3 regions of the Nocardia sp. NPDC060249 genome follow, and region 1 is predicted to be linked to each of the others. Evidence: riboswitches for the same ligand, from Rfam matches in the RefSeq annotation. Region 1 holds a riboswitch; each other region holds the start of a gene.

The links. Region 1 has a riboswitch for S-adenosylmethionine ahead of ACFWFP_RS32860 (bifunctional o-acetylhomoserine/o-acetylserine sulfhydrylase). Riboswitches for the same ligand answer to the same signal wherever they lie in the genome.
Region 2: it holds a riboswitch for S-adenosylmethionine, as region 1 does, so the genes downstream of both, ACFWFP_RS16810 (aminotransferase class V-fold PLP-dependent enzyme) here and ACFWFP_RS32860 (bifunctional o-acetylhomoserine/o-acetylserine sulfhydrylase) in region 1, are expected to answer to the same signal.
Region 3: it holds a riboswitch for S-adenosylmethionine, as region 1 does, so the genes downstream of both, ACFWFP_RS24995 (ABC transporter substrate-binding protein) here and ACFWFP_RS32860 (bifunctional o-acetylhomoserine/o-acetylserine sulfhydrylase) in region 1, are expected to answer to the same signal.

Annotation. Positions count from the first base shown of each region.
Region 1 is NZ_JBHXAQ010000019.1:37,540-47,936, forward strand. It holds gene ACFWFP_RS32850 (MFS transporter) at 1-435, opposite strand, end outside; gene ACFWFP_RS32855 (TetR family transcriptional regulator) at 571-1,293, shown strand; SAM riboswitch class IV at 1,358-1,468, shown strand; gene ACFWFP_RS32860 (bifunctional o-acetylhomoserine/o-acetylserine sulfhydrylase) at 1,549-2,865, shown strand; gene ACFWFP_RS32865 (homoserine O-acetyltransferase) at 2,862-4,007, shown strand; gene ACFWFP_RS32870 (TetR/AcrR family transcriptional regulator) at 4,012-4,647, opposite strand; gene ACFWFP_RS32875 (oxygenase MpaB family protein) at 4,785-5,732, shown strand; gene ACFWFP_RS32880 (DUF3017 domain-containing protein) at 5,741-6,067, opposite strand; gene ACFWFP_RS32885 (tRNA (cytidine(34)-2'-O)-methyltransferase) at 6,114-6,596, shown strand; gene ACFWFP_RS32890 (DUF167 domain-containing protein) at 6,598-6,822, opposite strand; gene ACFWFP_RS32895 (DUF4349 domain-containing protein) at 6,782-7,879, opposite strand; gene ACFWFP_RS32900 (error-prone DNA polymerase) at 8,101-10,397, opposite strand, start outside.
Region 2 is NZ_JBHXAQ010000003.1:626,690-637,086, forward strand. It holds gene ACFWFP_RS16770 (sensor histidine kinase) at 1-538, opposite strand, end outside; gene ACFWFP_RS16775 (MDR family MFS transporter) at 546-2,318, opposite strand; gene ACFWFP_RS16780 (MarR family winged helix-turn-helix transcriptional regulator) at 2,315-2,806, opposite strand; gene ACFWFP_RS16785 (crotonase/enoyl-CoA hydratase family protein) at 2,895-3,716, opposite strand; gene ACFWFP_RS16790 (YbaK/EbsC family protein) at 3,869-4,345, shown strand; gene ACFWFP_RS16795 (flavin reductase family protein) at 4,499-4,966, shown strand; gene ACFWFP_RS16800 (Uma2 family endonuclease) at 5,020-5,655, shown strand; gene ACFWFP_RS16805 (excalibur calcium-binding domain-containing protein) at 5,678-6,220, opposite strand; gene ACFWFP_RS16810 (aminotransferase class V-fold PLP-dependent enzyme) at 6,434-7,750, opposite strand; SAM riboswitch class IV at 7,792-7,906, opposite strand; gene ACFWFP_RS16815 (AAA family ATPase) at 8,248-9,378, shown strand; gene ACFWFP_RS16820 (S8 family peptidase) at 9,402-10,397, shown strand, end outside.
Region 3 is NZ_JBHXAQ010000007.1:339,717-350,113, forward strand. It holds gene ACFWFP_RS24970 (peroxidase-related enzyme) at 1-532, opposite strand, end outside; gene ACFWFP_RS24975 (hypothetical protein) at 529-990, opposite strand; gene ACFWFP_RS24980 (ABC transporter ATP-binding protein) at 1,079-1,825, opposite strand; gene ACFWFP_RS24985 (ABC transporter ATP-binding protein) at 1,832-2,746, opposite strand; gene ACFWFP_RS24990 (ABC transporter permease) at 2,727-4,562, opposite strand; gene ACFWFP_RS24995 (ABC transporter substrate-binding protein) at 4,562-5,722, opposite strand; SAM riboswitch class IV at 5,746-5,860, opposite strand; gene ACFWFP_RS25000 (SRPBCC family protein) at 6,585-7,037, shown strand; gene ACFWFP_RS25005 (MarR family winged helix-turn-helix transcriptional regulator) at 7,086-7,535, opposite strand; gene ACFWFP_RS25010 (SMP-30/gluconolactonase/LRE family protein) at 7,650-8,597, shown strand; gene ACFWFP_RS25015 (alpha/beta fold hydrolase) at 8,584-9,360, opposite strand; gene ACFWFP_RS25020 (ZIP family metal transporter) at 9,432-10,118, shown strand; gene ACFWFP_RS25025 (DUF6585 family protein) at 10,273-10,397, shown strand, end outside.

The sequences.
Region 1 (10,397 bases):
GGCCCGCTCCTGCACATCGGTGAAGATCACCGAGAGCAGCGACAGCGCCGCCGGCGCGAGCAATGCGGCGAACGCGCCCTGCAGGCCACGACCGACGAACAACTGCGGTCCGGTCTGCGCGAGCCCGGCCAGCGCCGACGCGGCGGCGAAGCCGACCAGGCCGACCAGGAAGATCCGGCGCCTGCCCAGGTAGTCGGCCATCCGTCCGCCGAGCAGCAGCAGCCCGCCGAAGATGAGCGTGTACGCGGTGAGCGCCCACTGTTTGTCGCCGTCGCTGATCCCCAGGTCACGCTGGGCATACGGCAGGGCGATCGTGATCACGGTGGCGTCGAGCACCACCATCAACTGGGCGGCGGAGAGCACGACCAGCGCCCACCACCGCGTCGAACTCTGTGGGGAATCAACATGTTTCGTCTCTAGCTCGGTGCTGGTCACCAGGGCTCCTCGTCACTCGATCAGCGTGGAACCAATCCTGGCACTGCGAGACAATTGGCGTCAAGAGAAAAATGTCTGAATGCGCCAATTGGCCTAGTTGGACAGATAAAGCGGCTGACACGGTAGGCTGGTGGCATGCTGGACTCGACCACTCCGATCAGCGCCGACCGGACGACCGAACCTGCTCCCGACGCGCCGCTGGGCTTGCGCGAGCGCAAGAAGCTCCAGACCAAAGCCGCCATCGTGGCGGTCGGGCTGGACCTGTGCGACAGCCAAGGGTTCGACGCGACGACGGTCGAGCAGATCGCCGCGGGTGCCGATGTGTCCCCGCGTACCGTCAACCGGTACTTCGCGCTCAAGGAAGACATCGTGCTGGCCCCGATCGACGACTTCGGGGTCTCGGTCGCCGTCGCGCTGCGCTCCCAACCGAACACCGGCAACGAACTCCAGGCACTGTGTGGCGCCTACCTGACGGTGGTCCAGGCGGAGGCGGACGCGGACGGTATCCGATTCATCCGCCAGTTCCTGCAGATGCAGCGGATCATGCGCACCAGCCAGTCGGTCAACGCGCGCGCGCTGGAATACGCGGAGAAGAAGAACGTCGCGGTGTGCACCGAGCTCGCGCAGCGGATGGGCACGTCACCGGACGACTTCACGGTGAGGCTGGTGGCCGGGACCTGGCAGATGCTGTGCCACCTCTCCGTCGCCGATACCGAACAAGCACTGCTGAGCGGGTCGCCGGCGGTCGCTGTCCGGGTGACCCGCGACGCCGTGCTGCGCGCCTACCACGGCTTGCGGCAGGTCTGCGGCGCACCGGTAGACGACACGCCAGGCTTCGGCACACCGTCGAACGAGTGATCTTCGGCGTGAAATGCGGGGGAAGTTTCCGCGCGCGGGAGATGTCCGGTTAACATGACGGCAAGGTCATGAGTACCAGCGCCAAGCCCCGGCTCGCTGGTCGGCAACCCTCCAGCTGCGGTGGGGTGCTCCGGGTGATGACCGGGCTCTCGAAAGTCGAGAGCAAGCGCGCGCTGCAGGAGGCCCCCATGTGTTGTTGCCAGTCGATCCGACCCAGTTGACGAGATCCCCCGGCTGACACCTTTGGAGCACGACATGACCGACTCTTCCCTGCCCGAGAACTGGTCCTTCGAGACCAAGCAGGTCCACGCGGGCCAAGCCCCCGACGCGAGCACCAACGCGCGGGCGCTGCCCATCTACCAGACCACCTCCTACACCTTCCGCGACACCGATCACGCCGCCGCGCTGTTCGGTCTCGCCGAGCCGGGCAACATCTACACCCGGATCATGAACCCCACCCAGGACGCGGTGGAACAGCGCGTAGCCGCCCTCGAAGGCGGCGTCGCGGCGCTGCTGCTGGCCTCGGGCCAGGCCGCGGAGACCTACGCGATCCTGAACCTGGCGAGCGCGGGCGACCACATCGTGTCCAGCCCGCACCTCTACGGCGGCACCTACAACCTCTTCCACTACTCGCTGCCCAAGCTGGGGATCACGGTCTCGTTCGTCGAGGATCCCGATGACCTCGCGCAGTGGGAAGCCGCGATCCAGCCGAACACCAAGGCGTTCTACGGCGAGACCATCGCCAACCCGAGCAGCGCGGTGTTCGACATTCCCGGCATCGCCGGGGTCGCGCACGCGAACGGCCTTCCGCTGATCGTCGACAACACCGTCGCCACCCCCTACCTGATCCAGCCGCTCGCCCACGGCGCCGACATCGTCGTGCATTCGGCGACGAAGTACCTGGGTGGGCACGGTGCGGCCGTGGCGGGCGTGATCGTCGACGGCGGCACCTTCGACTGGACCGTGCGCGACGCCGAGGGCAACGCGCGCTTCCCCGGCTTCACCGAGCCCGACCCCAGCTACCACGGTGCGGTGTTCGCCGATCTGGGTGCGCCCGCGTTCGCGCTGAAGGCTCGCGTGCAGTTGCTGCGCGACCTGGGCGCTGCGGTCTCGCCGTTCAACGCGTTCCTCATCGCCCAGGGCATCGAGACGCTGAGCCTGCGGGTCGAACGGCATGTCAGCAATGCCGAGACGGTCGCGAAGTTCGTCGCCGAGCAGCCGGGCGTCGACGCGGTGTTCTACGCGGGTCTCGAGTCCTCGCCGTGGCACGCGCGAGCCAAGGAGCTGGCGCCCAAGGGCGCGGGCGCGATCGTGGCCTTCGAGCTGTCGGGCGGTGTCGATGCCGGCAAGAAGTTCGTGGACGCGCTCAGCCTGCACAGCCATGTAGCTAACATCGGTGATGTGCGTTCACTCGTGATTCACCCGGCGTCGACCACGCATTCGCAGTTGACGCCCGAAGAGCAGCTAGCGGCCGGCGTCACTCCCGGCCTGGTCAGGCTCGCGGTGGGCATCGAGGGAATCGACGACATTCTGGCCGATCTACGGGCCGGGTTCGCGGCGGCGACGACGTGACTGTGAGCACCGAATCGCCGATCGCCCGACCCGGAACCGGGGTGGCCCTGCTGCCACCGCCGGACGGGCGTGCAGGCGTGGTCGCCATCGGGGACGTGGCGCTGGAGAACGGCGCCGTGGTTCCCGATGTGCGGCTGACGGTGCAACGCTGGGGCGAGCTCTCGCCCACCCTGGACAATGTGGTGCTCGTCGAACACGCGCTCACCGGTGACTCCCATGTCATCGGTGGGCCCGACGGGGCTCCCGGCTGGTGGGAGGGCATGGTCGGGCCCGGTGCGCCGATCGACACCGACGAGTGGTGCGTGATCGCCACCAATGTGCTCGGCGGCTGCAAGGGCAGTACCGGGCCCGCCTCTCTCGCGCCCGACGGAAAGCCGTGGGGCGCACGGTTTCCCGAGCTGACCATCCGCGATCAGGTGACCGCCGAGGCGCAGTTGTTCGAGGTGCTCGGGATCGAGCGGCTCGGCGCGGTGGTCGGCGGCTCGATGGGCGGCATGCGGGTGCTCGAGTGGATCATCGGCCTGCCCGAGCGGGTTTCGGCCGCGCTCGTGCTGGCCGTCGGCGCGCGCGCCACCGCCGATCAGATCGGCACCCAGACCACCCAGATGGCCATCATCGCGGCCGATCCCGACTGGCAGGGCGGCAACTATCACGGCACCGGTCGCGCGCCCATGACCGGTATGGGGCTGGCCCGGCGGATCGCGCACCTGACCTACCGCACCGAGGGCGAGCTCGACCACCGGTTCGCCAACAAGGCCCAGGGCGACGAGGATCCGTGGGCCGGTGGCCGGTACGCGGTGCAGAGCTACCTCGAACACCAGGCCGACAAGCTGTGTTCGCGCTTCGATCCGGCCACCTACGTGCTGCTCAGCGAGGCCATGAACCGCCACGACGTGGGGCGCGGTCGCGGCGGCGTCGCCGCCGCGCTGGCCTCCACCGCGGTGCCGTGCGTGGTCGGCGGAGTCGACTCGGATCGCCTGTACCCCTTGCACACCCAGGCCGAGCTGGCCGAAGGGCTGCCGGGCTGCGCGGGTCTCGAGATCGTGCACTCCCGCGACGGGCACGACGGGTTCCTCACCGAGGCGGCCGCCGTGTCGAAGCTGCTCACCGAGACGATGCGCTTGGCGCGGGAGAACCGCTGAGCCGTCAGGGCCCGGTCAGCAGGGTGACGATCGAGCGAACGTAGGCCTGAAGCCGTTCGCGCGGATACTCGTCCGGTTCGCTGACCCCCAGTCGACCGAGCATTTCGGCGATGGTGAGGGTCGAGTTCGCGAGTAGTCCGGCATCCATCCCCGACCACTTCGGCAGCACTGAGATACCCATGCGGACAAGAGATTCCGCACGCTCCAAGATTTCGGCGCGCGAAGCACGAAGAGCCGCGCGATATTCCTCGGGCGCACTCGCCGGGGTAGCGAGGATCAGCCGCCAGCGGGTCGGATTCGCCAGCGCCACACCGACGAACGCCTCGACGGTCGCCGAGGCGGCGGACAGCGGGTCGGCGCCGAGCAGGCCTTCGGGCAGCGTGTCGGCGATCTGATCCAGGCCGCGTTCGCGTTCGCGTTCCAGCAGCGCTTCGACCAGTTCGGCACGGGTTTTGAACACCGTGTACAGCACAGGCTTTCCGACGCCTGCCTCCTGCGCCACGGCCTCCATGCTCAGCTCGTGCAGCTCCATCCGGCCCAGGACGGTGAACGCGGCGTCGAGGAGCTGCGCGCGGCGCTGCTGCGGCGGCAGACGCGGCGCGTAGCGGCGTCGAGGTCGTTGCTCCTGCGTCGAGGTCACCGCTCACCTGCCTTTCGCTCCGGACGATACCTGGAACCTTCCGCCACAAATCCTACGCAGCCGTTGTATTCGCGTCGAGCCATTGCTACGGTGGTGTTGTATTCATCTGTTACTCGCACTGCAAAGGGGCATGTGCAATGGCTTTCGATGCGTCGACTCTGCGTCGCGACGACTACGGCTTCTTCGGGCCGGATTCCCCCACCTGGAAGGTGTGGGCGGCGCCGACCGCGCTGATCGGATTCCAGCGCGCGGTCACCCTCGAGCACTTCGATCCGTTCCTGACCGCCGCGGTCGCCGATTCACACGGGATCTACGACAATCCCGCCACCCGCCTCGACCACACGCTGTCCTACTTCCTGCTGGTCGCGCTCGGTGACGGCCGCACCGCCATCCAAGCATCCGAACACCTGATGCAGGTGCACGCGCCGATGACGGGCATCGAACCGATCAGCGGCAAGCGCTACAGCGCCAACAACCCCGACTCCCAGCTGTGGATCCATGTCACCGGGTGGCATTCGGTCCTCAAGGCCTACGAGATGTTCGGCCCCGGCCCGCTGAGTCCCGCCGAGGAGGACCGGTACTGGGCCGAGTGCGTGATCGCCGCCGAACTGCAGACCTGCAAGCCCGCGAATGTACCGCGCGATCGGGCCGAGGTGCGCGCCTACTTCGAACGCGTCCGGCCGCAGTTGTGCGTCAGCGAGCGGGCCGTGGAGGCCATGCACTTCCTGCTGTGGCCGTCGGTGAGCAAAGGCATGACGTTCGCCGCCGGTGGCCGGGTGCTGTCGCTGGCGACGATCTCGACGCTGCCCGCCTGGATGCGCGAACTCGGCCGATTCGACCTGCCTCGCGTTGTCGATGCCGCCGTGCGTCTCCCCGGGAAGGCGATCGTCTGGGCGGCCGCACGTCGCGGCAACCGTGGCCTGATCATGGCCGCCCCGTACGTCGCGAAGATGACCGGACAGATCTTGGCTGCCCACGAGCGCACCGCGCCGCCGCGAACCCGGTCGACGATCAGCCCGGGCGAAGCTCGCGCGCTCTACGGCAGCAACGGCACCCGCAGCCTGTGGGACAAGACCTCCGCCTGAACCCTGTCTCAGTTGACGCCGAGGGTGTTGATCGTGGCGGCCAGGAAAACGATGGCGCTGCCGAGGGTGGTCAGCGCGGCCACGTCGAACGGGCGGCTGCGCACGGCGAGCAATCCCACCTGGACGGTCGGCAGGCACAGCCGGAAGGCGGCGGCCACCAGGGCGGCGCTGCCGAAGATCAGCGCGCCGCGACGCCACCGATCCCAGGCGACGAAGCCGACCGCGATCACGATCAGCGCGGTCACCACGGTCATCGGCAGATGACTGCGCAGGTACTGCTCCCCCGCGCTCAACCGCGCGACCCGGTGCTTGCCGGTCGTCTCCGCCTCGTTCACGAGCCCGATTGTTCCAGATACCGCCTGCGCGCGGACGGGGTGGCGCATGACAGAGTGGTCGGCTGTGCTGCACCTGATCTTTCACGAGCCCGTGATTCCGCCCAATACCGGCAATGCGATCCGGTTGGCCGCGGGGACCGGCTGCGCGCTACACCTGATCGAACCGCTCGGCTTCGACCTGTCGGAGTCCAAGCTGCGCCGGGCCGGACTGGACTACCACGACCTCGCGGTGGTGACCGTGCATCCCGATCTGGCGACGGCGTTCGCGGCGATCCGGCCAGGCCGCGTGTTCGCCTTCACCACCCAGGCCACCACGCGTTTCACCGATATCGCCTATCGCGACAACGACGCGCTGCTGTTCGGCACCGAGCCCACCGGGCTGCCCGCGGAAGTCCTGGCCGATCCCCAGATCACCGAGCAGGTGCGCATTCCGATGCTGCCGGGGCGGCGGTCGATGAATCTGTCGAACGCGGCGGCGGTGTCGGTGTACGAGGCCTGGCGACAGCTGGGATTTCCGGGCGCGGTCTGACTCAGTCGATGTCGAACCGCTTGAACCGCGAGGTGGCGCCCGCGGTGAGCCGGACCGCGGACTTGGGAACGCCGAAATGATCGGCGAGTAGTTCGATCGCGGCCTTGTTGGCCTTGCCCTCGACGGCCGGGGCGTGGACATAGAGGGTCAGGGTGCCGTCTTCGGCGGTTTCGACGAGTGGGCCTTTACGGCTGTTCGGTTTGATCGTCGCCCGCACTGTGGGCACCGGGGGTCTCCTTCCCGGATGCTGCCGATTCGGGTGCGCCCGATGCGCCGACCTCGGATGCGGTGGCCCCGGATGCGGTGGGCGCGGGAGCGGTGGCTGCTGGCGCGGTGGGCGCGGGAGCGGTGGCTGCCGGCGCGGTAGGCGCAGGAGCGGTGGCTGCGGGTGCGGGTGCGGGTGCGTTGGACATGTGCGCTGCGGTGCGACGGCGCCTGCGCAGCAATCGCAGTGCGGCGTACAGCAATCCGCCGATCACCGCGAGGAAGCCCAGCCACGGCACGGCCTTGCCGACGAAGACGATCGCGTCCTGCAACCAGTCGATCAGCGAGTGCCAGCCCGAAACGATGCCGTCCCAGAAGTTGTCCGGGTCGCCGGGTGCGTTCTTGTCGTCGGCGGTGAGGGTGATGGTGAGCGTCGACAGCGCCACCTGATCGTCGAGGCTGCGCTTCTGCGCGGTGAGACTGTCGAGTTCGCCCTGCCTGCTCGACAGCGCTTCCTCCGCGGCGATCAGGTCGGCGGTGTTGGTGGCGCCCGTGATCAGCGCTTTGAGCCGATCGACGGAGGCTTGCAGGGCGCGGATGCGAGCGTCGAGGTCCTGCCACTGCATGGTGACGTCGTCGCGATTGGTACTCACCCTGGTCACCGTGCCGACCCCGCCGAGCCCGGTGATGAAGGCATCGGTCTTGTCGGCGGGCACCCGCACACTGAGCACGGCCCGAGCGGCGCGCTTGTCGGTGCCGGGCTGTTCGGTGCGGCTGTCGATCCGGCCGTCGACGGCCCTGACCTGCTCGGTGACGGTCGCGGCGGCGGCGATCGGATCCCCCGAGGTGACATCCACCGACCCGGTGATCACCTCTTTCCGGTTCGACTGATCCGTCGGCGCCGGACTGTCCTTCTGCGGGGCGCCCTCCCGGAACCCGGGCGTCACCGCGGGTGCCGGCCCGCCCATGACAGTGGGCTCCGACGCCCGACCGGCCTGGTCCTCGCTGTCGTCATCGCCGCACCCGGCCAGGAACAACAGCCCGAGCAACGCGATCATCACCACGGCAAGCTTGCGCATGTTCGCAGCGTAGTGCGTCAGCGGACCCCCGGCTGGCGTTCAACTCGGCGGACACATCGCCACTTGCATGCACACCCTGGGCCGGGTAACCCCTGGATGTCCCTACCCAAAGGGGCCCGCCCCGATCTGGACTGACCGGAGGGTGCGACGAAGGAGCACCCGGAGGGAGGGAAGATCGGGGCCTCAGGGGCCCCGCTCGAGCGCGCCAGCGCTCCAAAAACTCAGCGGAAGTCGCGGGAGCGGGCGACGATGGTCAGGTCGAGGTGTTCGAGGTGGTCGGCGACGACACTGGCGGCGCCCTCGGCGTTTTGGATGCGGCCGCGGACGAGCAGGGCGGTGGCGTTCTGGGCGAGGCGGCGATAGCGCGTCCACAGGCCGACCGAGCAGACGACGTTGACCATGCCGGTCTCGTCTTCGAGGTTGAGGAAGGTGACGCCCGCGGCAGTGGCGGGGCGCTGACGGTGGGTGACCGCACCCGCCACCAGGATGCGGGCGCCGTCCTCGACGAGCAGGAGATCGCACGCGGGGACTACACCGAGTGAATTCAGATGGGCGCGAAGGAATTCGGTGGGATAGGAGTCGGGCGAGATGCCGGTGGCCCAGACGTCGGCGGCGGCGAGTTCGAGCGCGCTCATGCCGGGCAGGGCCGGGGCTACGGTGGCGGGACCCGTGCCGGGTAGGCGATCGGGACGCTCCACGGCCGCCGCACCCGCTGCCCACAGCGCCGCCCTGCGCACGCTGCTGCCGCGCGATTCCCGTTGCCCAGCCGGATGATCCGGCACGGCATCTGAGCCCTGCCCAGCCGTGAGCCCACCGCGACCGTCGCCCGTGCCGAGCCCGTTCGGCGGTGCGGCGCGGCCGTCGGCGGGTTCGGTGTCGACCAGCACATCCAGCGCCCCCGAGGTGGCCAGCGATTCCGATTGGACGACAGTGAGTTCCACGCGGCCGGCGAGGTCGAGCATCGAGGTGAAGGGGCCGTGTTCGGCACGGGTGGCGACGATGCGTTCGGCGAGATCGGTGCCGATGTGCCGCACGCCCGACAGGCCGAGCCGGATCTCGGTGCCCGCGTTCTCGAGGGTGGGCTCGGCACGGCTGGCATTGATGTCGGGGCCGTGCACGCGCACCCCGTGCCTGCGGGCGTCGGCCACCAGCGACTGCGGCGAGTAGAAACCCATCGGCTGCGCACGCAACAGCCCGGCGCAGAACGCGGCCGGATGGTGCAGCTTGAACCACGACGAATAGAACACGATCGAGGCGAAACTCTGCGAATGACTTTCGGGGAAACCGAAATTGGCGAAGGCGTAGAGCTTCTCGTAGATGCGGTCGGCGAGATCGCCGGTGATGCCGTGCAGGTCCCGCATGCCCTGATAGAGGCGGTCCTTCAACTGTTCCATCTTCTGCGGCGAGCGTTTGGAACCCATGGCGCGGCGCAGCTGGTCGGCTTCGGCGGGACTGAAACCGGCGACGTCGATGGCCATCTGCATCAGCTGTTCCTGGAACAACGGAATACCGAGGGTGCGGGCGAGCGAGTTCTCCAGCGCGGGATGGTCGCAGACGGGCGCTTCCTTGCCGTTGCGCCTACGGATGTAGGGGTGCACCGAACCACCCTGGATGGGCCCCGGTCTGATCAGCGCCACCTCCACCACCAGGTCGTAGAAGGTGCGCGGCTTCAGCCGGGGCAAGGTCGCCATCTGCGCGCGCGACTCCACCTGGAACACCCCGATCGAGTCGGCACGCGACAGCATCTCGTAGACACCGGCTTCGGTGAGATCGAGCGCGTGCAATTCGACCTTCTCGCCCTTGTGCTCGCGCACCAGATCGATCATGTAGTGCAGCGCCGAGAGCATGCCGAGGCCGAGCAGGTCGAACTTCACCAGACCGACGGCGGCGCAATCGTCTTTGTCCCACTGCAGCACACTGCGCCCGGCCATCCGCGCCCACTCCACCGGGCACACGTCGGCGATCGGCCGATCGCAGATCACCATGCCGCCGGAGTGGATCCCCAAATGCCGTGGCAGACCGTCGAGTTCACCCGCGAGTTCGAGAACCGCGTCCGGGATATCGGTGCCCGTCTCGGCGGCCACCCCGGACCAGCGGCTCACCTGTTTGCTCCACGCGTCCTGCTGCCCCGGCGAAAAGCCCAGCGCGCGTGCGGCATCGCGCACCGAGGACTTGCCGCGATAGGTGATCACATTCGCCACCTGGGCGGCGTAGTCGCGGCCGTACTTGGCGTAGACGTGCTGGATGGCCTCCTCGCGACGGTCGGATTCGATGTCGACATCGATATCGGGCGGCCCGTCGCGCTCGGGCGAGAGGAACCGTTCGAACAGCAGCTGGTTGGCGACAGGGTCGACATTGGTGATGCCGATGGCGTAGCAGACCGCGGAGTTGGCGGCCGAGCCTCGGCCCTGGCACAGGATGTCGCTGTTCTTGCAGAACTCGACGATGTCGTGCACCACCAGGAAATAGCCGGGGAACTCCATCTTCTCGATCACCGCGAGCTCGTGCTCGAGCTGCC
Region 2 (10,397 bases), on a different contig from region 1:
GTGCGAGGGCGCCGTAGACGATGCCGACCGCCACACTCACCACAGCGGCGGTCCACGAATCGATGACGATGCCGCTGCTGGACACCGGGCCGTCGGCCCGCGCACCCCAGTAACTCGCGATGGCGAGATGCTGCACCGCGCTCAGCGGCAGCGCCACCGCCAGCGCGGCCAGTGGCAATCCGATGATCGCGTGCAGCACCAGCCACGCGAGATCACGCCGATTCGCCGGATCGGCGGCCAGCGTCGCGAGCTGATGACGCAGGTCACCGGTCAACGGCCGGTAGGCGGCCAAGATCGGCGTGCCGAGTAACTTGCCCGCCCTTCGCCGCTCGAGCCCCAGCAGCGGCCGGATCAATTTCACCGCCTCCGGCAGCGCGGGAATCCCGATCCCGATCAGGCTCGCGGCCGCGACGATCGCCAGCGCGACCACCGCCAGCAACGACGCCACCCCGGTCAGCCCGCCCACCAGCAGATAGCCGACAGCGGCGGGCAGACGACGTAACCGCCGCACCACACCGCCGCTGCCGAATCGACTCACCCGATGATCATGCCGGGGGTGCACCCACTCGGCCTCGACCACCCTTGTCCCCGTCGCTCAGGTCCCCATCCGGAGCGGCGGACTGTGCGGCGGTGTCGATCAGCGCTCCCACCCCTTCGGCGGCCTTGGCATCGCCGTCGGCCTGGATCCCGCCCGACATCCGCAGCGGAACTTCCTTCCAGAACAGCACGAGCAGCAGGGCGATCAAGGCCACCGCGGACGCGACCAGGAACACCGTCGACATCGCGTCGGCGAAGCCCACCTGGAAGGGTTTGGCGAGTTCGGGGTCGAGCTGCTGGATGATCGAGCTGTCCTGGAGCACCTTGCCCGCAGCCGAAGTGTCGTGCGCCAGCAGGCCCTTGGCCAGCGCGGCATCCGCCGGGTTGGTGCTCTGCGCGCCCTCGATCACGGCCCGCTGGTAGGCGGGGTCTGCCGCCGACTGCTGCAATTCGGTGGTGATGTTCGGGGTGAGCAGCGAGAACAGGATCGACAGGAACACCGCGGCGCCGAGGGTGCCGCCGATCTGGCGGAAGAACGTCGCCGACGCGGTCGAGACGCCCATGTCCTTGGGCGGCAGCGCGTTCTGCAAGGCCAGGGTCAGCGGCTGCATGAGATTGCCGAGGCCGAAGCCGGTGACCGCCATGAACAGCATCGCCAGCCACAGCGGGCTGTCGGCGTCGAGCAGGTGCAGCAGGAACAACCCGAGCGTCAGCATGATCGCGCCGATCACCGGGAATGCCCGGTAGCGACCGGTTTTCGAGATCAGCCGACCCGAGAGGATCGAACCGGTCATCAGCCCGAGCACCATCGGCAGCATCTGCAGACCGGCCTCGGTCGGCCCAGCGCCACGCACCACCTGCAGGTACTGCGGCAGCAGCAGCATGCCGCCGAACATCGCCGCACCGACGACGAACGAGATCACCACGCCGAGCGTGAACGTCACATTGTCGAAGATCCGCAGCGGGATCAACGCCGCGTCGCCCATGAACTTCTCGACCACGACGAAGCCGGCCAGCCCGATCGCGCCGATCGCGTAACAGACCACCGAAGAGATACTGCTCCAGCCCCATTCGCGACCCTGTTCGGCCACGATCAGCAGCGGAACCAGTCCGATCGCGAGCACGATCGCCCCCGCGAAGTCGATGCGGTGGGTGGCGTGCGGCTTGCGGGGCAGGTGCAGCACCCGGGTCACCACCACCAGGGCGAGCAGCCCCAGCGGCACGTTCACCAGGAACACCCAGCGCCAGCCGGTGATGCCGAGAATGGTGTCCTGCCCGGCCAGCAGACCACCGAGCACCGGCCCGAGCACACTCGAAATACCGAACACCGCAAGGAAATAGCCCTGGTAGCGGGCGCGTTCACGGGGTCCGATGATGTCGCCCATGATGGCGAGCGCCAGCGACATGAGCCCGCCCGCACCCAGACCCTGGAACGCGCGGAACGCGGCCAGCTGATACATCGACGTGGCCAGCGTGCACAGCAGCGAACCGACGATGAACAGACCGATCGCGGCCAGGAAGAACGGCTTGCGGCCGAACATGTCCGAGAGCTTGCCGTAGAGCGGAGTGCTGATCGTCGCGGTGATCAGGTAGGCCGTGGTGGCCCAGGCCTGCAGCGAGTAGCCGTCGAGGTCGTCGGCGATGGTGCGGATGGAGGTCGACACGATCGTCTGATCGAGCGAGGCCAGCAGCATGCCGAGCATCAGGCCGGACAGGATGGTCAGGATTTGGCGATGGGTGAAGCCGGCCGGTGATTCCACCGGTGCCGCGGTTGTCGTCACGAAAGGTTCTCCGTAGTGCTCAGTGCGGGCGGCTGGGTCAGCAGGACCGGGCGGGCCGCGTCGTAGTCCTCGACGAACCGCGTCAGCAGCCCGGCGAAGAGCTCGCGATCGTCGGTGGACCAGCTCTCGGTGATGATGGCGATGGAATTCCGGCGTCGCGCCCGGATCCGGTCGGCGGTCTCGCGCCCGTGGTCGGTGGCCTCGAGCACGGTGGCTCGGCCGTCGTCGGGGTCGGCGGCGCGCACCACCAGGCCACGCTCCACCAGTTGCGCGACCTGCCTGCTCACCGTCGACGCGTCCGAATGCACCGCCTCGGCGAGCGCGCCAGAGCGCATCGGCCCGTCACACACCAACCGGAACAGCACCATGAACCCCGCCGGGTCGATCCCCGAGTGGTCCTTGATCTGGGCCATCGCCCGATCGCGCAGCCGGTGCAGTCGCACGAGCTGGATCGCGATCGCGTCGATCGCCGGCTCACTCTCACTCACACTTTTACCTTTACTTGCATCAATCAATTAGTTGTGTGATGCAAGTATGTCGGCAGCACGGTCGCCGGGGCAACCGTTTGAACTGCCTTTACTCGCCCTTGAACTCCGGCGCGCGCTTCTCGAAGACCGCCGCGATCGCCTCGGGGAGGTCCTTCGACGGCAGGAACGCCGCGTTCCACGTCGACACGTAACGCAGACCGTCGGCGATCGCCGGGCTGGTCCGCTGCTCGAGCACGTCCTTGATGCCCTGCACCACCAGCGGCGGGTTGCCCGCGATCTCGCGCGCCATCGCGTGCGCGGCGGCCAGCACGGCCTCCTGATCGGCGAACACCTCGTTCACCAGACCCATCCGCTCGGCGCGGGCCGCGTCGATGTCCTTGGCGGTGAAGGCCAGCTCCCGCAGATTGCCCTCCCCGATGATGCCGGGCAGGCGCTGCAGCGAACCGATGTCGGCGACGATCGCCACCTTCGCCTCACGCAGGCTGAACTTGGCATCCGCGCTGGCCAGGCGAATATCGGCAGCGGCGATCAGGTCCAGACCACCGCCGATGCACCACCCGGACACCGCCGCGATCACCGGCTTGGTGCACTCGGCCAGCGCCGTCACCGAGGCCTGCATCCGGCGGACCTCCTTGAGGAACTCCGTGCGCGGCCCCGCCTTCGCGTCGTCGGCCAGTACCGGCGCCAGCGTGCCCGCGGTCGCCGCCAGGTCGAGACCGAACGAGAAGTGCTTGCCCGCCCCGGTCACCACCACCGCCCGAACCTGCGGATCCGCGTCGAGCTCGGCGAAGACCTCGGGCAGCTCGCGCCAGAAGTCGGGTCCCATCGCATTGCCCTTGCCCGGCCCGATCAACGTGACCTGGGCAACGTTGTCGGCGATCTCGACGGTAAAGGCCTTCCATTCACTCATGCCCTGATTATTGCCACCGCGCCAACATGCCGCCCACCCAGCCCCGCCCCCCGACCCTTAGGGAGGGGCCGGCCGCGCAGCGGCCGGGTTCGCGTTCGCCAGAACTCCAAGTAACACAGCATATTTCCCGCAATCGACCTACTCTGGATGACATGCGCAGGTCGTCATTGCCGCCGGTCGCATGCCGGGTCGCGGAAACTCTCATCGCCCGCGGGCACCACGGCGTCATCGTCTGCCCCGAGACGCCGGCTCCCACCGCGGCCGACGCCGCCCGCGCCATGGGCGCCCAGCCCACCGCCATCCTCACCGCCCAGGTCTTCCTCCTCGACGACGACCCCGTCCTGCTCCTGGTAGCCGATCACCACCACGTCGACCTCGTCCGCACCGGCAAACGCCTCGAGGGCACCCTCACCCCCGCCCCCACCGCCCTGGTCGAACGCATCACCGGCCAGCCCATCGACGGCACGGCCCCCCTCGGCCACCCCACCAACCTCCCCACCTGGGTGGACACCGCCCTCGCCGCCCACCCCGAAGTCTGGGCAGCCGGCGGTCACCCGAACACCGTGTTCCGCACCAACTTCCGCGAAATCGTCCGCATCACCGCGGGCCTACCCATCGAGATCGACTGAAGCGTTTCGGATCAAACGGACACAGCGGGAGGGGTAGAGCCGACAGGCGGGCGTATGTTGGGGGCGGTGGGCGATGTGCAACCTTCTTCCGAGACCGGGCTGGTCGTTCCCGACGATTTGAGCGGGATCACAGCTGAGCAGTATCGGGCTTCCATGCGGCACTATCCGTCCGGTGTCACCGTGGTGACGCTCGGAGCGGATTCCGGACCGGTGGGGTTCACCGCCACGTCGTTCGCCTCGTTGTCCCTGGAACCGCCCCTGGTGTCGTTCAACATCGCGCACACCTCATCGAGCATCAACGCCCTGCGGGCCGCCGACTCGGTGGTGATCCACTTCCTGGGCGAGCATCAGCACCACCTGGCCCACCGCTTCTCCCGCACCGCCGCCGACCGCTTCACCGACCGCTCCCTCTGGACCACCCTCGACACCGGTGAACCGGTCCTGCACGGCACCCCCATCTGGCTGCGCACCACCCTCCACAAACTCATCGACCTCGGCGACCACACCCTCGCCGTAGGCCTGGTCACCCGAGTCCACGACCAAACCGAAGAGTCCCCCTCAGCGGCCCCGTTGCTCTACTACAACGGCAAATACCACCGCCCCACCGCCCTCGACACCTGATCGGAGCGTCTACGTCGGCCGGTGCGCCAGCTGCTACAGCTAGTGTTGGTCCGGTGAGCGAGGCATACGACTGGTCGTGGTTGCGCGCTGGTGTTCCGGGTATCGACCTGGACACGTATTTGGCGATGCCGGAAGACCTCTCTCGGGTGATCGAGGTCAAAGACGGCCTGCTGGTGCATTGCGACTCACCTTCGCCGAATCACATCGCCATCGCCGACGCGATCAAACAGTCCCTGCGGGAAGCGATCCGGAAACGCGCCACCGGACAACCCTGCCTGAAGGCCAGCGGCGAACTGGACATGCTGGTCTCCGAGGTTCCGTTCAATTTCCGCCGTCCCGACGCCATCGTGTACCGCTGCATCGAAGACCCGCGCGACAAGTGGAGAACCAAGCCGACAGCAAGCGACACCATGCTGGTGGTCGAAGTGGTTTCACCAGCGACGGTTACCGCCGATTGTGTGGACAAACGAGCGGAATACGCACGCCTGGGTATCGAGCAGTACTGGATTGTTCGCATGGAGAACAACGACGGCCGCGTGAAATCCATCGAGATCCTGCGTCTCAATACCGCGGGTGTCTACGTCTCCGCCGAAACCCGTTTCCGCTCCCACAACCCCGTCGCGATCGCCATCACTGATCCGCTCGACGTCTCCATCACCTGGGACGCCCTCGACGCGGACCTCGACTGACGGCCTCGCCAGCTGATCGGCGCTATTCGCAGGCCACGCCGTCGCCGTCTCGGTCCAAGCCGGAGCGGTAGCCGGGATCGCCTGTGTGCAGCGGGGCTGCGCCGGCCGCTTTGGCCGCGGCGCAGTTCTTGTAATAGGCGCTGGCGGGTGCCGGTGCTTCGGGCTGCGGGACGGCTGCGACCCGTGGGGCGGGGAGATCGACCGTCGTTGGCACGGGGACGATGACCGGCGGTGGAGGGGCGATCGTGGTGGTCGGCGCGATGGGTGCCGGTGGCGGATCGATCGTGGTCGCCGGAGCGAGTGACAACACGGTGGATGCCGTGGTTGTCGGGGTGGCGGTGGTCGTCGACGGCTTCGTAGTGGTCGATGATTCGACGATGCGGGTGGTCGAGGTGGGTGAGGTCCGCGCGGCCGGAGAGGGGTTGTCATCACCGAGACCGGCGACGACCGAGAGACCGAGCACGCCGGCGACTCCGATCCCGGCCAGCAACGGCCAACGCCGTTTCTTTTCGGGCTGCCGGGGCGGGCGGGCCCACGGGTCGGGCGGCTGAATCGGTCGAGTCACGGTGTCCCCTTTGATTGTCGGGCAATCTCGGGGGCTTCATCGCGACAGGTTCACCAGGCGTTACCCAGCTGGTAAGCATTCCAAACCTGGAATTTCAACGAAGTGTTCCGGCCGGATTCTCTGGCCGCTGCCGCTCACCGAGGGGAACGAACATCGGCCGCCGAGAGCAGGTCTCGACGGCCGACGTTCGGCAGATCTCGTTGTGTGACGAGTTCAGCCGATCAGGCAGGGGGCGGCGCCTTCGGGGGAAGAGGCACTCAGGGGGCGGGTTTCGGGGGTGGGGTTCCAGTGGCCGTCGGTGGCGGCATAGTTCCAGGCGGGGCCGTGGGTGACCAGGGTGGCTACCGCGCTGATCAGGCGGTCGACGTCGGCGGCGGTGGTGCCGAGGCCGATGCTGGCTCGCAGGGCGGCGTCGAGGCCGAGGCTCGCGAGGAGAGGGTGGGCGCAGAAGCGGCCGTCGCGGACGCCGATGGCGTGTTCGGCGGAGAGATACGCGGCGACTTTACCGGGGGCGAAATCGGCGATCGTGAAGGCGACGATGCCCACACAGTCGGGGCTGTCGGACCAGATGCTGACCAGGTCGACACCGGGGATCGCGGACAGCCCGTCACGCAGCCGGTCGGCCAGGAAGCGTTCGTGTGCGACGAGTTCGGTGGGGTCGATGGCGGCGAGCGCATCGCAGGCGGCGGCAATAGCGGCCGCGCCCAATACGTTCGGCGAACCGGCCTCGTGCCGCTGCGGCGCGCACGCCCATTCGACCTCTGCCACCCCGACATTGCGCACCGCGCCACCACCGGCCAGGTACGGCTCACCCGCGTCCAGCCAGTCCCGCCTGCCGACGAGCACACCCGAGCCGAACGGCGCGTACAGCTTGTGCCCGGAGAACGCGAGGTAGTCGACCCCGGTCTCGCGCAGGGAGATCCGGCGATGCGGAGCCAGCTGAGCGGCGTCGACGAGGATGCGCGCACCACACAGATGGGCGATGGTCGCGAGGCGCTCCAGCGGGAGCACCTCACCGGTGACATTGGAGGCCCCGGTCACCGCGAGCAACGCGGCGGGCTTGCTGCACAGCTCGGCGACCACACGCTGAATCGTCTCCTCGACCGTGGCGGCGGCCCGCACGACGCGACGACCGTGCGCGGCCCACGGCAGGAAGTTGGCGTGGTGCTCGATATCGAGGACCACGGTCTCCCCCGGCACGCACCCGGCCAGCAGGTTCAGCGAATCGGTGGTGTTGCGCGTGAACACCACGACCTGGTCGTCGTCGGCATCGAGGAACCGGGCAACGGACCCACGCGAAGCCTCGTAGCACTCGGTGGAGATCCGCGAGGCGTATCCCGCACCCCGATGCACGCTTGCGTAGAACGGCAGCAACTGCGAAATCCGGTCGGTGACCTGCTTCAACGCCGGCGCACTGGCCGCGTAGTCGAAGTTGGCGTAGGAGCTGGTACCGCCCTGAACGAGCGGAACCTGCAGGTCGGCACCGGAAACGGCGGCGATGGCACAGGTGGGGTCGATTACAGCAGTCATGACGAAATCCCGTCGGCTCAGGGACCCGCTCCTGAAGAGGTGGCCCGCGCTTGCCGCGCCCCATTCGGACGTCGGCCTGGTCGTCACCCGGAGCACCCCACCGCGGAGGAGGGTTGCCGACCAGCAAGCCGGGGCTGAACGCTGGTACTCGTGACCTGCAACGAGAGTGACAGACGACCACCGGGGCTGTCAACCACCCACCACGAATCCCCTGAGCGACGGGCTTGATTCACGACCCCGGCCTGTCGCTGTTCGACCTGTAGCCGGATTCGCCCGCCACGAGGCACGCCGACGCGCAGGGAATCGCCCATGGGGGCGCGTGGCGGAACTAGCATCCGACGAAGGGAATTGCTGCGCTGAGGGCTCGGCAGATCAATGTGGCGCTGTGGGTGGGGTCCGATGTCAAACCGGTACACAAGGGGTGAACTTTGCCCGTGATGGACGCCGTACGATCGAGTGAAGCGAAAATAGTCCACGTATTTGATCGGAAGAAGACCATGTCACACGCCTTGAGCTCCAGTTCGGCGGACGTGAGCGCCGATCTACCCGATGAATTCGTCCACCTGGCCAGATTGGCGCTCGCCGGGCGCGAGCAGGATGTGGCGATGTTCGTTCGCCGGGCCGCGCGCCGACACCGGCATGCCAGTCCCGACCTCGCCGATGCGCTGGTCGCGCTGCTGCGCCAGAACCCTACACGCGCCAATCCCCTACGCGCGGAAGTGGATACGCCGATTCCGGTCGACAGCGACAGCCGGCTGCCGCTGGTGCGGGTGATCCCGCCCGGCTCCGTCGCCGAAGTACCGATCCTCGCGGCCGAAACCTACGACGTGCTCACCCAGATCGTCGACGAACGCAAACAAGCCGACCGGCTGGCCGCCGTCGATCTGACCCCGGCCCGCAGCTTGCTGTTCGTCGGTCCGCCCGGCGTCGGCAAGACGATGGCCGCGGCCTGGCTGGCCCACCAATTGTCGCTGCCGCTGGTGGTTTTGGACTTGGCGACCATCATGAGCAGCCTGCTCGGCAAGACCGGCACCAATCTGCGCCACGCCATCGACTACGCCAAGCAGCGACCGTGCGTGCTGCTGCTCGACGAGCTCGACGCCATCGCCAAACGTCGCGACGACGATCGCGACGTGGGCGAGTTGAAGCGACTGGTGACGGTGCTGCTCCAGCAGATCGACGACTGGCCGACCGGCGCGGGCCTGGTCATCGGCGCCACCAACCACGCCGATCTGCTGGATCCGGCCGTGTGGCGACGCTTCGATGTGAGCGTGGAGTTCGCGCTCCCCGAGGCCGAGCAACGCTGCGAGGCGATTCGCCGGTTCGCCGGGCAGCCTTTGCCCGACGGCGCGGTGGACGCGGTCGCGCTCGCGTCGAAGGGCTTGTCGTTCAACGACATCGAGCGCACGATGCTGCGATTGCGCAGGCGTTGCGTGCTCGAGGACCAGCTGCTGCCCGGGTTGATGGCCGAGCATTCCGCGCGACTAGCAGCTGAACTTCCCAAAACGGATCGGTTACGGCTGGCACAGACGCTGACCGGCGTGTCAGGCTTGTCTCAGCGCCAGATCAGCGCGCTGACGGGGGTGTCGCGCGACACCATTCGTGGTTTCACGCATCGACGGGAATAACGTGGCAGCTGGGGGGATTCACGGTGGCGGGACCGCGATTTCTGATCGGCTTCGGTGAGCGACTGACCGCGCCCATCACTCCCAGCAGATCCGGTGGCTCGCCGCAGTCCCCGTACACGGTGGAGCAGGCGCGAGCCCGGCTCGCGCCGATGCTGAGCGCGGCCACCTCGAGTGCGGACGCGTTGCCCAAGACGGCCTGCCCGGAGGACGAAACGGTGACGGCGGTCACGCTGCACCCGCAGTTCTTGTCCAAGAGCGGCTATCCCACAAGACTTCTCACCTCGATGCAGCTGGACCCACTGGGCAGCAGACCGGTGGCCATCGCGCCGGAGCACGGCAAACCACGGGCGAGCACCCTGCTGTTCCTCGCCACCACCCGCGTCAATCTGCAGTTGCTCACCGCGCGGATCAACGCCGACGCACCGCTGGGCGGCGCCGAGATCGGCATCATCAGCCTGGCCGAATTCCGGCTCAACAACGCTGCCGACAGGCTCAGACTCACTGCGGCGCCGCGTGATTCGGAGACCGTCGCCGAATTGGTGCTGCACTCCGATCGCGATGTCGCCCTGCAGGGTCTGCTCGACTTCTCCCGCGATCTCGATCTCGACGTGGCCATCGACCGCCGGCTCGACAACGGCGGTCTGGCCTTCGTCCCCGTCACCGGAACCCACGCCGCCATCGCCGCGCTCGCCGGCTACTCGTTCACCAGGGTGATCCGCCGGATGCCGCGCATGCGCACCCAGCTCGGGCGCGACACCGCCACCAGGACAACACTGTCGACGTTCCGGCCGGCCTTGCCGACGGCCGAGCCGACCGACCGGGAACTCACCATCGCGGTCTTCGACGGCGGCATCCCCGCGCGCACCCCGCTGACCCGCTGGGTCGACGCCCACACCTTCGCCGACAGCGCCGCACCGCAGCGCACCTACCTCGACCACGGCCATCGCGTCACCTCGGCACTGCTGTTCGGCAGCGTCGACCCCGTCCAGCCGGTCCCGGTCCCCTACGGCTACATCGAC
Region 3 (10,397 bases), on a different contig from region 1:
AGAACGAAGCCGTCGACAGCACGAGATCGTGAATATCGGTATCGCCGAATCCGAGTGCGCGCAATCGATCCAGTTCCGCGTGCGCGGGCCGTGGCGGTTGCGCGGCCAGCGCGGCGGTGAAATCGATGATGGCGTCCCAACGTTCGTCGATCCGTACCGTCGTTCCCTCGTCCAGCAGCCGCTGCACGTCATCGACGCGCCGAGACAACTGCGATGTGAAACGTGAGTGTACCGAAGCGCAGTACTCACATCCGTTGAACCGGGAAGTAACCGTCGCGGCGAGCTCACGCTCGGCTCTGATCAGCCCTTCCCTGCTGTAGAAGATGTCCTTGTCGTTGGCGCTGCGCTGGGCGAGCACCTCGGCATTGCGGGCGAGCAGCCGGAAGTAGGGGCTCTCGCCGCGCTGTCCTTCCAGGAGCGGGCGCTGCCGGTCGTCGGCCTCGGCCAGGTCGATCGGCTCGACCCAGGGCGCCCAGTCGAGCTGATCCTGGGTGAAACCGGTGGGGCGAGCGCCGGCCCGAGCCTCGGTCATCGCTGAGCTCCGATCAGGGCGAGGCCTGCCAGCAGACGGACCTGGTAGCTCACGAAGCCGACGAGCTGGGAGACGGTGACGATATCGGCCTCGGTCAGTCCCGCCGCCAGCAGAATGTCGACGTGGACGCGCGTGCTCGTCGCGGGAGCCTCGGTGAGCCGCACAGCGTGGCGCAACGCGGCAGCGAGTGCCGCGTCACCGGCCGAATCCGACTCCGTCCCCGCCCCTTGCGCCAGGGCGAGGTAGTGGGCGGCGAGATCTTTCGCCTCGCCGAGCACGGCCAGGTGGGCGGCGATGGCAGCCAGACGCGCACGGCCGAAGGCAAGACCGGCGGGGCCGTCGAACAGCGCGTCGTGCACGCCCTGCGTGTGCTCGACCACGGCGGGCCTGCGCTGCCGCACGGCGGCGACCCTGGCCGCCGTCTCGGTGCCGAGCACCGCGTCGATGACATCGGTCATGCCGGTCTCCCTTCGGTAGGCCAATCCAGTTGCGGCGCAACCTCGGTGGCGAAGAGTTCGAGGGAACGCGGCACCACGGGCTGATCGCTCACGCGGGCACCTTCCCCAGGTAGGCGTCGCGGATCGCCGGGTTGTCGAGCAGTTCGGTGGCGGTGCCGCGCAGGACGATCCGCCCGCCCTGCAACACGTTTCCGGAGTGGGCGATCGACAGGGCGAGCTCGGCCTGCTGTTCGACGATGAGGATCGCCAGACCCAATTCGGCGTTGAGACGGGCGATCTCGTCGAGCACCCGGTCGACGAACAGCGGCGACAGGCCCATGGTCGGCTCGTCCATGCAGATCAGTCGCGGTTTGCTCATCAATGCCCTGGCGAACGCGAGCATCTGCTGTTCGCCTCCCGAGAGCGTGCCCGCCTGCTGGGTGCGCCGATCCCGCAGACGCGGAAAGTGCTCGTACAGTTCGTTCGCCCGCGTGACGAGCACCGAGCGGCGTTCCTTGCGGATGTAACCACCGACGTAGAGGTTCTCCTCCACCGTCATCGCCGGGAACACCCGCCTTGCCTCGGGTACGGAGGCGAGACCGGCCTTGATGCGGGCCGCGGGCGAGCTGGTGCTCACGTCGACGCCGTCGATGCGGACCGTGCCGGAGGTCGGGCGCAGCAGCCCGAGCGCGGTCTTCATCGTCGTCGACTTGCCGGAGGCATTGCCGCCGAGCAGCGAGACGATCTCGCCGGGGCGCACCGTCAGCGACACCTCGTCCAGTGCCTTCGAGGGCCCGTAATGCACAGTGACATCGTCGAATTCCAGGATCGGTGTGGTCTTCTCGTCAATCGGCACCGGCGGTCACCTAACCTTCTCACCCGGCACGCCCGCGGGCGTGCGTAGTCGGCGTCGGCCGAGGTAGGCCTCGATGACGCGCTCGTCGTGCTGGATCTGTTCCGGCGTGCCCTCGGCGATGACGCGGCCCTCGTCGAGCACGATCACCCGGTCCGAGAGCGCGTTCACCAATTCCAGTTTGTGCTCGACCAGCACGATCGTCTGACCGGCGGCTTTCAGCTCGGCGAGCTGCCTGCCCACCTCGGCGGTCTCGGTCTGGTTCATGCCCGCCGCGGGCTCGTCGAGCAGCAGCACCGTGGGCTCGAGTGCCAGCGCCCTGGCGATCTCGGTGCGGCGGCGGTTGGCATAGGACAGGGTGTAGGCGTTGTGGCCGGCGCGCGGTGTGAGCCGCTCGGCGAAGCGGGCCAGCTGGCCGTCGACCAGGGCGTCGGTGCGACGCCGTTCCGCGCGCACGGCGGGCGTCGGCAGCAGCGCCAGCACGGTCTCCGCTACCAGCGGCACCCAGCGCAGCAACGGAATCCGCGAGAGCCGCTGCCACGGCCGCCCCGCGGTGATGGTGGTGTGCAAGCCGATCTCGACGTTCTCGCGCACCGTGAGGCTGCCGAACACGCGGCCGTTCTGGAAGGTCCGCGCGATACCCGCACGGGCGGCCGCCTCCTGTGAACCGGGGCGCAACCGCTTGCCCGCGACCTCGACCTGTCCCGCGTCGGGGCGCAGCACGCCCGAGACGAGGTTCACGGTCGTCGTCTTACCCGACCCGTTCGGACCGATGATCGAGACGAATTCGCCCGTGGCTACGGCCAATTCGATGCCGTCGACCGCGCGCACACCGCCGAAGGACTTGCGCAGACCGCGCACGGCCAAGACGGGAACACCTGGTTCGCTCGGCGACGAAGCGGTGTCATCGAAGGACGGGGACACGTTCACTCCTCACCAGAACGCCCTGCGGCCGGAACCGGATGATCAGCAGCAGCACCACGCCGTAGAGCAGGATGCGGGCTTCCGGTGCCAGCCGCAGCGCCTCGGGAACACCGATCAGCACCGCCGCCCCCAGCACCGCGCCGTAGGGCGAACCGGTGCCGCCGAGCACGAGGATGGTGACGATCAGCAGGGACATGGGCAGGTTGAACACGGTCGGGTCGATGTAGCTGTACTGGTGCGCCAGCAGCGCGCCCGCGATGCCGGAGAACAGCGCGCTGATCGCGAAAGCCAGCGCCTTGTAGTCGCGCACGGGGATGCCCGAGGACCGCGCGGCCACCTCGTCGGCACCGACGGCACGCAGGGCTGTGCCGAGCCGGGACCGCTGCACCCCGACGACCACCGCGAGGGCGATCGCCAGGAACACCAGCTCGAGCAGGAACACCTCGGTGTTCTCGGTGAACTCGTGGCCGAGGATGCTCGGCACGGGAATACCGAAGATGCCGTAGCTGCCGCGAGTCACCGACTCCCAGTTGCGGATCACCGCCACGATCACGATGCCGATGCCGAGCGTGGCGATCGCGACATAGTGCCCGTTGAGGTTCCACAGCGGCGCAGCCAGAATCGAGGAGATGATCGCGGCCAGCACCCCACCCGCGAGCGCGGCGGCCAGGAAGGGCCAGTCGTGGTTCACCGTGAGGATCGCCGAGGTGTAGGCGCCGATCGCGATCGGCCCGGCCTGCCCGATCACCAACTGGCCTGCCGAACCGGCGACCAGCGTCATCGAGACCGCGATGATGGCGTAGGCCAGGATCTGAGTGCCGACCACGATGGCGTAGTTGTTCGCGACCAGCGGCACAACCAGCGCCGCCACCGCGAACACCGCCACCGCGTGCCACCAGCGCACCCTGAGCCGGCGGCCGACGCCCAGGTAGGTGCCGGTGAGCGGTTCGGCGCTGATCGCGGGCACCTTGGCCAGCAGGCCACCCGGCCGGAGCACCAGGAACGCCACCAGCACACCGAAGGTGATCAGGTCGCGGTAGCCGTCGCCGAAGGTGTAGATGCCGACGGCCTCCACGATGCCGAGGGCGAACCCACCGATCACCGCGCCGGGGATGGAACCGAGACCACCGATGGTGGCCGCGACGAACCCGGTCAGCCCCGCGAGGGTGCCGCTGGTCGGGGAGATGTTCGAGTTGTACAGCCCGACGAAGATTCCCGCGAGACCGCCGAGCCCGGAGGCGATCGCGAAGGCCAGCACCTGGATGCGCGAGACACCGATGCCCATCTGCGCGGCGGCGTCCGGGTCCTGCGCGGTGGCGCGAATGGCGAGGCCGTAGCGGCTGAACCGCAGGAACCCGGCCAGGCCGAGCATGACCACCAGGGTGATCGCGAACATCACCAGATCGGAGGTGCCGAAGCGGACGCCGCCGAGCTGGAAGTTGTTGGTGGGCAGCACTTGTGGAAACGGCCGGGTTTCGGGACCGAAGACGATCTGGGTCAGGTTCTCGATGATCAGTCCGGCCGCCACCGTGGCGAGCAGCGCCGCGATGGCGGGCGCCTTGCGCAGCGGATGCACTGCCAGCAGGTCGATTCCGATGCCGACGGCGGCGGTGATCGCGACCACCAGCACGATGGTCAGCCATAGCGGCAGACCCTGCTCGGCGATGAACCACCAGCCCAGGATCGAGCCGAGGGCGAACACCGCGCCGTGCGCGAAGTTGATGACATTGGTGACGCCGAAGATGAGCGTGATGCCCACGGCGAGCAGCGCGTACGCGTTGCCGTGGACCACACCGGCGATGAGCGTGTCGAGCATCAGCGGTTGCCGGTCGGCACGAACTTGCCTTCCTTCAGCACCAGTTCACGCGGGGACACACCCTTCGGACGCCGCGATTGCTGGTCGAAAGCGAAAGTGCCCAGGCCGATTCCGGTGAACTGCGTCTCGGTCTTCAGTCCTTCGAGGACGCCCTCGCGGGTGGCGCCGCCCTTCTTCGCCGCCTGCACCACGACGGTGAGCGCGTCGTAGGCGTAGACATTGAAATCGCCGGGATCGGTGTTGAACTTCTTGCGGAACTTCGTGACGAAGTCCTGGATCTTCGGATCCGGGTCGGCCGGGCTGAAGATGCCGTTCACGATGTCGCCCTCGGCCGCCGCGCCCGCCAGCGAGATGAACTGCGGTGTGTTCTGGCCGCCGAAGAACTGGCCGGAGAAGCCGACGTCGCGCAGCTGCTTGACCACCAGCGCGCCGTCGGGACCGTAGCCCAGGTGCACGAACGCCTCGGGGTTGGCCTCGCGGCCCTTGATCAGGATCGGCTTCACATCGGTGGAGTCGGGCAGGATCGGCGAGGAGTAGACGATCTCCACGCCCTTCTCCTTCGCGAACTTCTCGAAGAAGCCGAACGCCTGCTTGCCCCAGTCGGTTTCGAGATAGACGACCGAGACCTTCTTCGCCTTCTTCGACACCCATTCGGCATTGCGTTCCTGGAAGACGTCGAGGGTGATCGACGGGCTCCACGAATAGTCGCCCGCCTTGGTGAAATCGACCGAGGAGTTAGTGAAGCCGTACTGAACGAGCTTGCCGCGGTTATAGATCGGCGACGCGGCGATCGAGGCAGGCGAGGAGAAGTCGCCGAGTTCGGCGATCACCGATTTGTCGTCGACGAATTTGGTGGCGATCGGGACGGTCTGTTTGGGATCGGATTGCGAATCCTCCCACTTCAATTCGACCTTGCGGCCGTTGATGCCGCCTGCCGCGTTGATCTCGTCCAGCGCGAGGTCGAAGCCCTGCTGCCACAGGCGGCCGTACTCCGCCGACGGTCCGGTTCGCGGACCGGAAACACCGAAATACACCGTGCCACTGCCGGAGTCGGCACCGGTATCGCTGCAGCCGACCACCGCGGCAGCGACGCCGACTACGGCGAGAGCGCCCGCCACGATCTTGAAACGACGCCGCGAACCGACCGAGAACTTACTCATTGCTGATTTTCCTTCGAGCTTGAATACAGCGCTTGCGCTATCTGTGCGATATCGCCTGGTCGTCACCCGGGGCACCCCACCGCAAGCGAGGGTTGCCGATCAGCGAGCCGGGGCTCGACAGTGCTGATACTCGTGACCGTGGGCCGAAATCTAGCAGCGAATTCGCGTGTATCCGTCGCACCTTCCGGGTATCCGATACGACTGTTGGACAGTCGGATACGGCACTAGCTGCGGTGATCCGCGAGGCGCCGTTTTGCGATCAGCTCGAGACAAAGACCACGCCCGGTGAACTCCGATCAGCGCAGGGTGCGACAAATCATTGTCGGCGAGCGCCGGGCGCGGTATTCCTGTTCCTATGACCACTGTGCTGAGCGGCGGGCTCGAACTCGCAGGCGACTACTGAAACGGCGGACCGGGGGTGAGCGCCGACGGGCAGAACAGTCGCAACGATCTGTGTCGTAGGGATTCTCGTCGGCGCGCAGCTGTGCGCGGTGCCGGGCGACTCGGCCACGGCACCGGACACCGGCCGCGCCGCGGCGTCCTGGACAACCACTGCTTTCGGGCTCGCCTACAGAACAGGCCCTCCGGCCCCCGGCCCGCTGCCGGGTTCGCGGAGACACCGCCCGCTGAGCATCGGGGGTCCGGCGGCGACGGCCTTGTCCGCCCCTGTGGTGATCGCGGCGCCGAGTTCGAGCACGGCCCTCGCCGCGAGGGGTCCGCCTCCTCGATGCGCGCGCCGCGCTCGGTTCTGTGCTGCCTCCGCCGCCGGGCCCGGGCCTTTCGCGTCACCATACGGAACCTGCCTCTCGGCCGGTGCCTATGCTGAGCGTGACAGTCCGTCACGTATAACCCGGAGGCAACGTTGCCGAACAACCTCGAAGCCAGCATCGACATCGCCGCACCGCCGGAGAAGGTCTGGTCGGTACTCGCCGATCTGCGCCGCATGTCCGAGCTCAGTCCGACAACCCTGAAGATGGTCGCGCTCGGTGGCGTCCGCGACGGCGCTTTCACCGTCAACGTCAACAAGGTGGGCTGGAAGGTCTATCCGACCACCTCGCGGATCGTGCGCTTCGAGCCGAACCGGGCGCTGGCGTTCCGGATGAACGAGAACCGCACGGTCTGGGCCTACGAGCTCGAGCCGACCGCCACCGGCACCCGGGTCGTCGAAACGCGCACCGTCGACGCCAAGGGCCTGCCCGGCTGGCTGCGGGGAACGATCAAGGTCGCCATGGGCGGCGAGGAGAAGTTCGAGGCCGACCTGGTCTCGGGGATGCGGGAGACGCTGAGCAAGGTGAAGGTCGCCGCCGAGCGCTGACCCGATCCACACCTGAGCCCGCCGGAACTTTCCGGCGGGCTTTTTTCGTCACGGCAGGTTGTCGCGGATCTCGTCGAGTGCCTGTGCGCTGCGCGTGAGCAGTTCCTGCACCGCCGCCAGTTCGGCCTCGGTGAATCGCTCGGCCAGGGTGCGCTCCACCGCGATCGCGCGGGTGTCGGCATCGGCCATCACCGAGCGTCCCGCCTCGGTCAGGCGGGTTTCCAGCACGTTCTTGTGCCACTCGTGCGGGGTCCGATCCACCAGGCCGCGCTCCTGCAGGTTGGTCAGGACGGTGTTCATCGTCGGCGGGGTGACGCCCGCCAGCCGGGCCAGGGCGGCGGCCGAGATGCCGGGGTTCTCGGCGAGGTGCAGCAACGCGCTGTACTGCGCAACGGTCAGCCCGGCCGGTTTCAGCGCGGCAGTCTTGGTCGCGATCAGGGCTTGCTCGGCGCGCTTGATATACGAGCCGAGCCTCTCGGCGGCGGGCATGGACGTCATGGGTGCATGGTATCCGCCCATCACTTCATAACTCCCTTGACGATCATAACGACTCTAATTTACATTACTGCCTATTGCTTGATGTTCAGCATTACATCACTGAGAGGCTTCATCATGTTGCGAACCATCGCCGTCGCCACCGCGTGCCTGGCCCTGACCGCGTGCGGGACCTCGCCTGCCACACCCACGCTGAGCACGGCCTACGAACTGCCGGGCACCGCCGTCTATCCCGAGGGCATCGGCCTGGACGCGCGCAACGGGGACACCTATGTCGGGTCGTTCGCGGATGGAACCGTGTATCGGGCGACAGCCGACGCCTCGCGCGCGGAGGTGTTCCTGCCCGCGGGCGCCGACGGCAGGAAGACGGCGAACGGTGTGAAGGTCGACCGCACCGGCCGGCTGTGGGTGATCGATTCCGGTGCGGGCGTGAGTGTCTACGACACCGGGTCACGCGCGCTGCTCGCGAAGTTCGACGTACCCGGTGACGCAGCACGTTTCGTCAACGACCTCGATTTCGGGGCCGATGGGTCCGCCTACCTGACCGACAGCGTGCGCAATGTCGTCTACCGAGCGGTCATCGGTTCCGGTAGTGACGAATTGAGCGTGGCCTACGATCTGACCGCCACGCTCGGACCGCGCGACCCGACGGTGTTCGAGCTCAACGGAATTGTCGCCGACCCCGGCGGGACGTATCTGATCGTCGTCGCCATGTCAGCGGCCGAGCTGTACCGCATCGACCTCACCGGCGGCCCGGCATCGATCCGAAAAATCGCGCTGACCGGTGGCGATGCGCGCCACGGCGACGGATTGGACCTGCGCGGGGACACCCTGTGGATAGTTCACAACCTCGACAACACCATCAGCCGCTGGACCCTCGCCGACAACGGCGCCACCGCCACCCGCACCGGCGAATTCCACGATCCGGCGCTGAATGTTCCGACGACGATGGCGCATTCGGGCGAGCGGGCACTGATCGTGTCCTCACAGTTCGACAAGGGCGGACCACTCGGGGCGCAGGGCACACCGGGGCCGTTCGTGGTTTCCGCCGTCAGTGGGATCTGATGAATTCGCCCAGCACCGACACGAACTCGTCCGGTTGCTCCACCTGGGGCGAATGGCCCGCGTGTTCGACGAGGTGGGTGTCGGCGCCCGCCGCGGCGAAGCGGGCGAGCGTTTCGGTGCTGTCGTAGAGGGTGTCGTGCCGACCGTGGACGGCGAGGACGGGCTGGTCGAGGGCTTGCGCGCGGATGTCGAGCGGGGCGGCCGCGAAGTCGGCGGCACGGCCGCCCACCGCGTAGGCGAGGCCGCCGGGCAGAGCGGTGCGGAAGTCGCGGACCAGCGCTTCGGCCAGGCCGGGCGCGGAGTCGTAGCGGAATCGGGGCGCGAAGACCGACCGGTTCGCCAGCCGGATCACCGGTCCGGGTGTCCACCGTTGCGCCAAGCGCACCGACCACGGACGAACCACCCATCTCGCGGCGGTCGGGATGCTCGCGGCCCGGTAGTCCGGGGCCTGGCCCACGACCACGACGCGAGCCACCCGGCGCGACGCGGCGGCGAGTTCCAGCGCGATCTCGGCGCCGAACGAGTGGCCGACCACCGTCACATCGGTGAGGTCGAGATCGTTCATGAGCGCGACGATCGGCGCGGTGCGGGCCGCGGCGGTGAAGTCGCCGTCGGCGCCCAGGTCGTGCATGTCCACCCGGATCACGCGGAAGTTCGCGACCATCCGCTCGGCGACCGCGGCGAACCAGTCCACCGAGCCGGGGATGCCGTGCAGGAACACGATCGCCGGTGCGGTGGGTTCGCCTTCGTCGACAACCAACACGTCAACCACCCTAGTCGGCGCGGACGCGGACCGTTGCGCCGTCCTCGGCGACAGCCGAATAGGCTCAGGCCATGTCTACCGTCCTGCTCTACGGCCTCGGAACCGCGGTCCCGCTGCTGATCGGGGTGGCGGTGGGGCTGCGGTGGACGCTGCCGAAAGCCGTGCTCGCCGCGATGATGGCGTTCGGCGCGGGCACGATGATCGCGGCGATATCGGAGGAGCTCTTCGCGCCCGCCTTCCACCGCGACGGCGCACTGGTCGCCGGCACGGCGCTGTTCGCCGGTGCGGGGGTCTACGTGGTGGCCAACCATCTCATCGAGAACAAGCTGGGGCCCGCCGCGATCGGCTGGGCGTTGCTGCTCGGGACCGTGCTCGACGGTGTACCGGAGAACCTCGCACTGGGCGTATCCCTCAGTGGCGGAGGCGGATTGGTGCTGGTGGTCGCGATCGCGGCGGGCAATGTGCCCGAAGCTGTGAGCGGGGCGGTCCTCATGCGCGAGCAGCACGGGTTCGAGGCGGGCCGGACCTTCGCGCTGTGGGCGGTGACGGCCGCGGTGCTCGTCGCGGTGACGGTGCTGGGAAACGCTTACGCCGACTCGGTTTCGCCGACCGCGATCAGCGCGGTCCAAGCGTTCGCGGGCGGCGCCACGATCGCGGTGCTGGCCGACTCCCTCATCCCCGAGGCCTACCGCGAAGGCGGCTGGTGGGTCGGAATGGCAACCGCGGCAGGATTCTTCGTCGCTTTCGCCATCGGCTGAGCCATTCCGCCCGGTCGCGGCCAGGATTTCAGTCCCGTACCGGTGGCAATATTCCGCCGGTTCGCATACGCTTCGCCGCGGATGAAAACGCCTCATGGAGGGACGAGTGATCACTCCGAACAGGCCGGAGGACGTAGCCGATGCTCGGCACACAGTGCCGTTGACCCAACTGATACACCTGATGGCGGAGTATCAGCATCTCGGCGCGCACCGTGACACCTTTCTCGCCACCCCCGCCGACGACACCTTCGTGCGCGGCTGCGGCATCGTCGCGGGCTG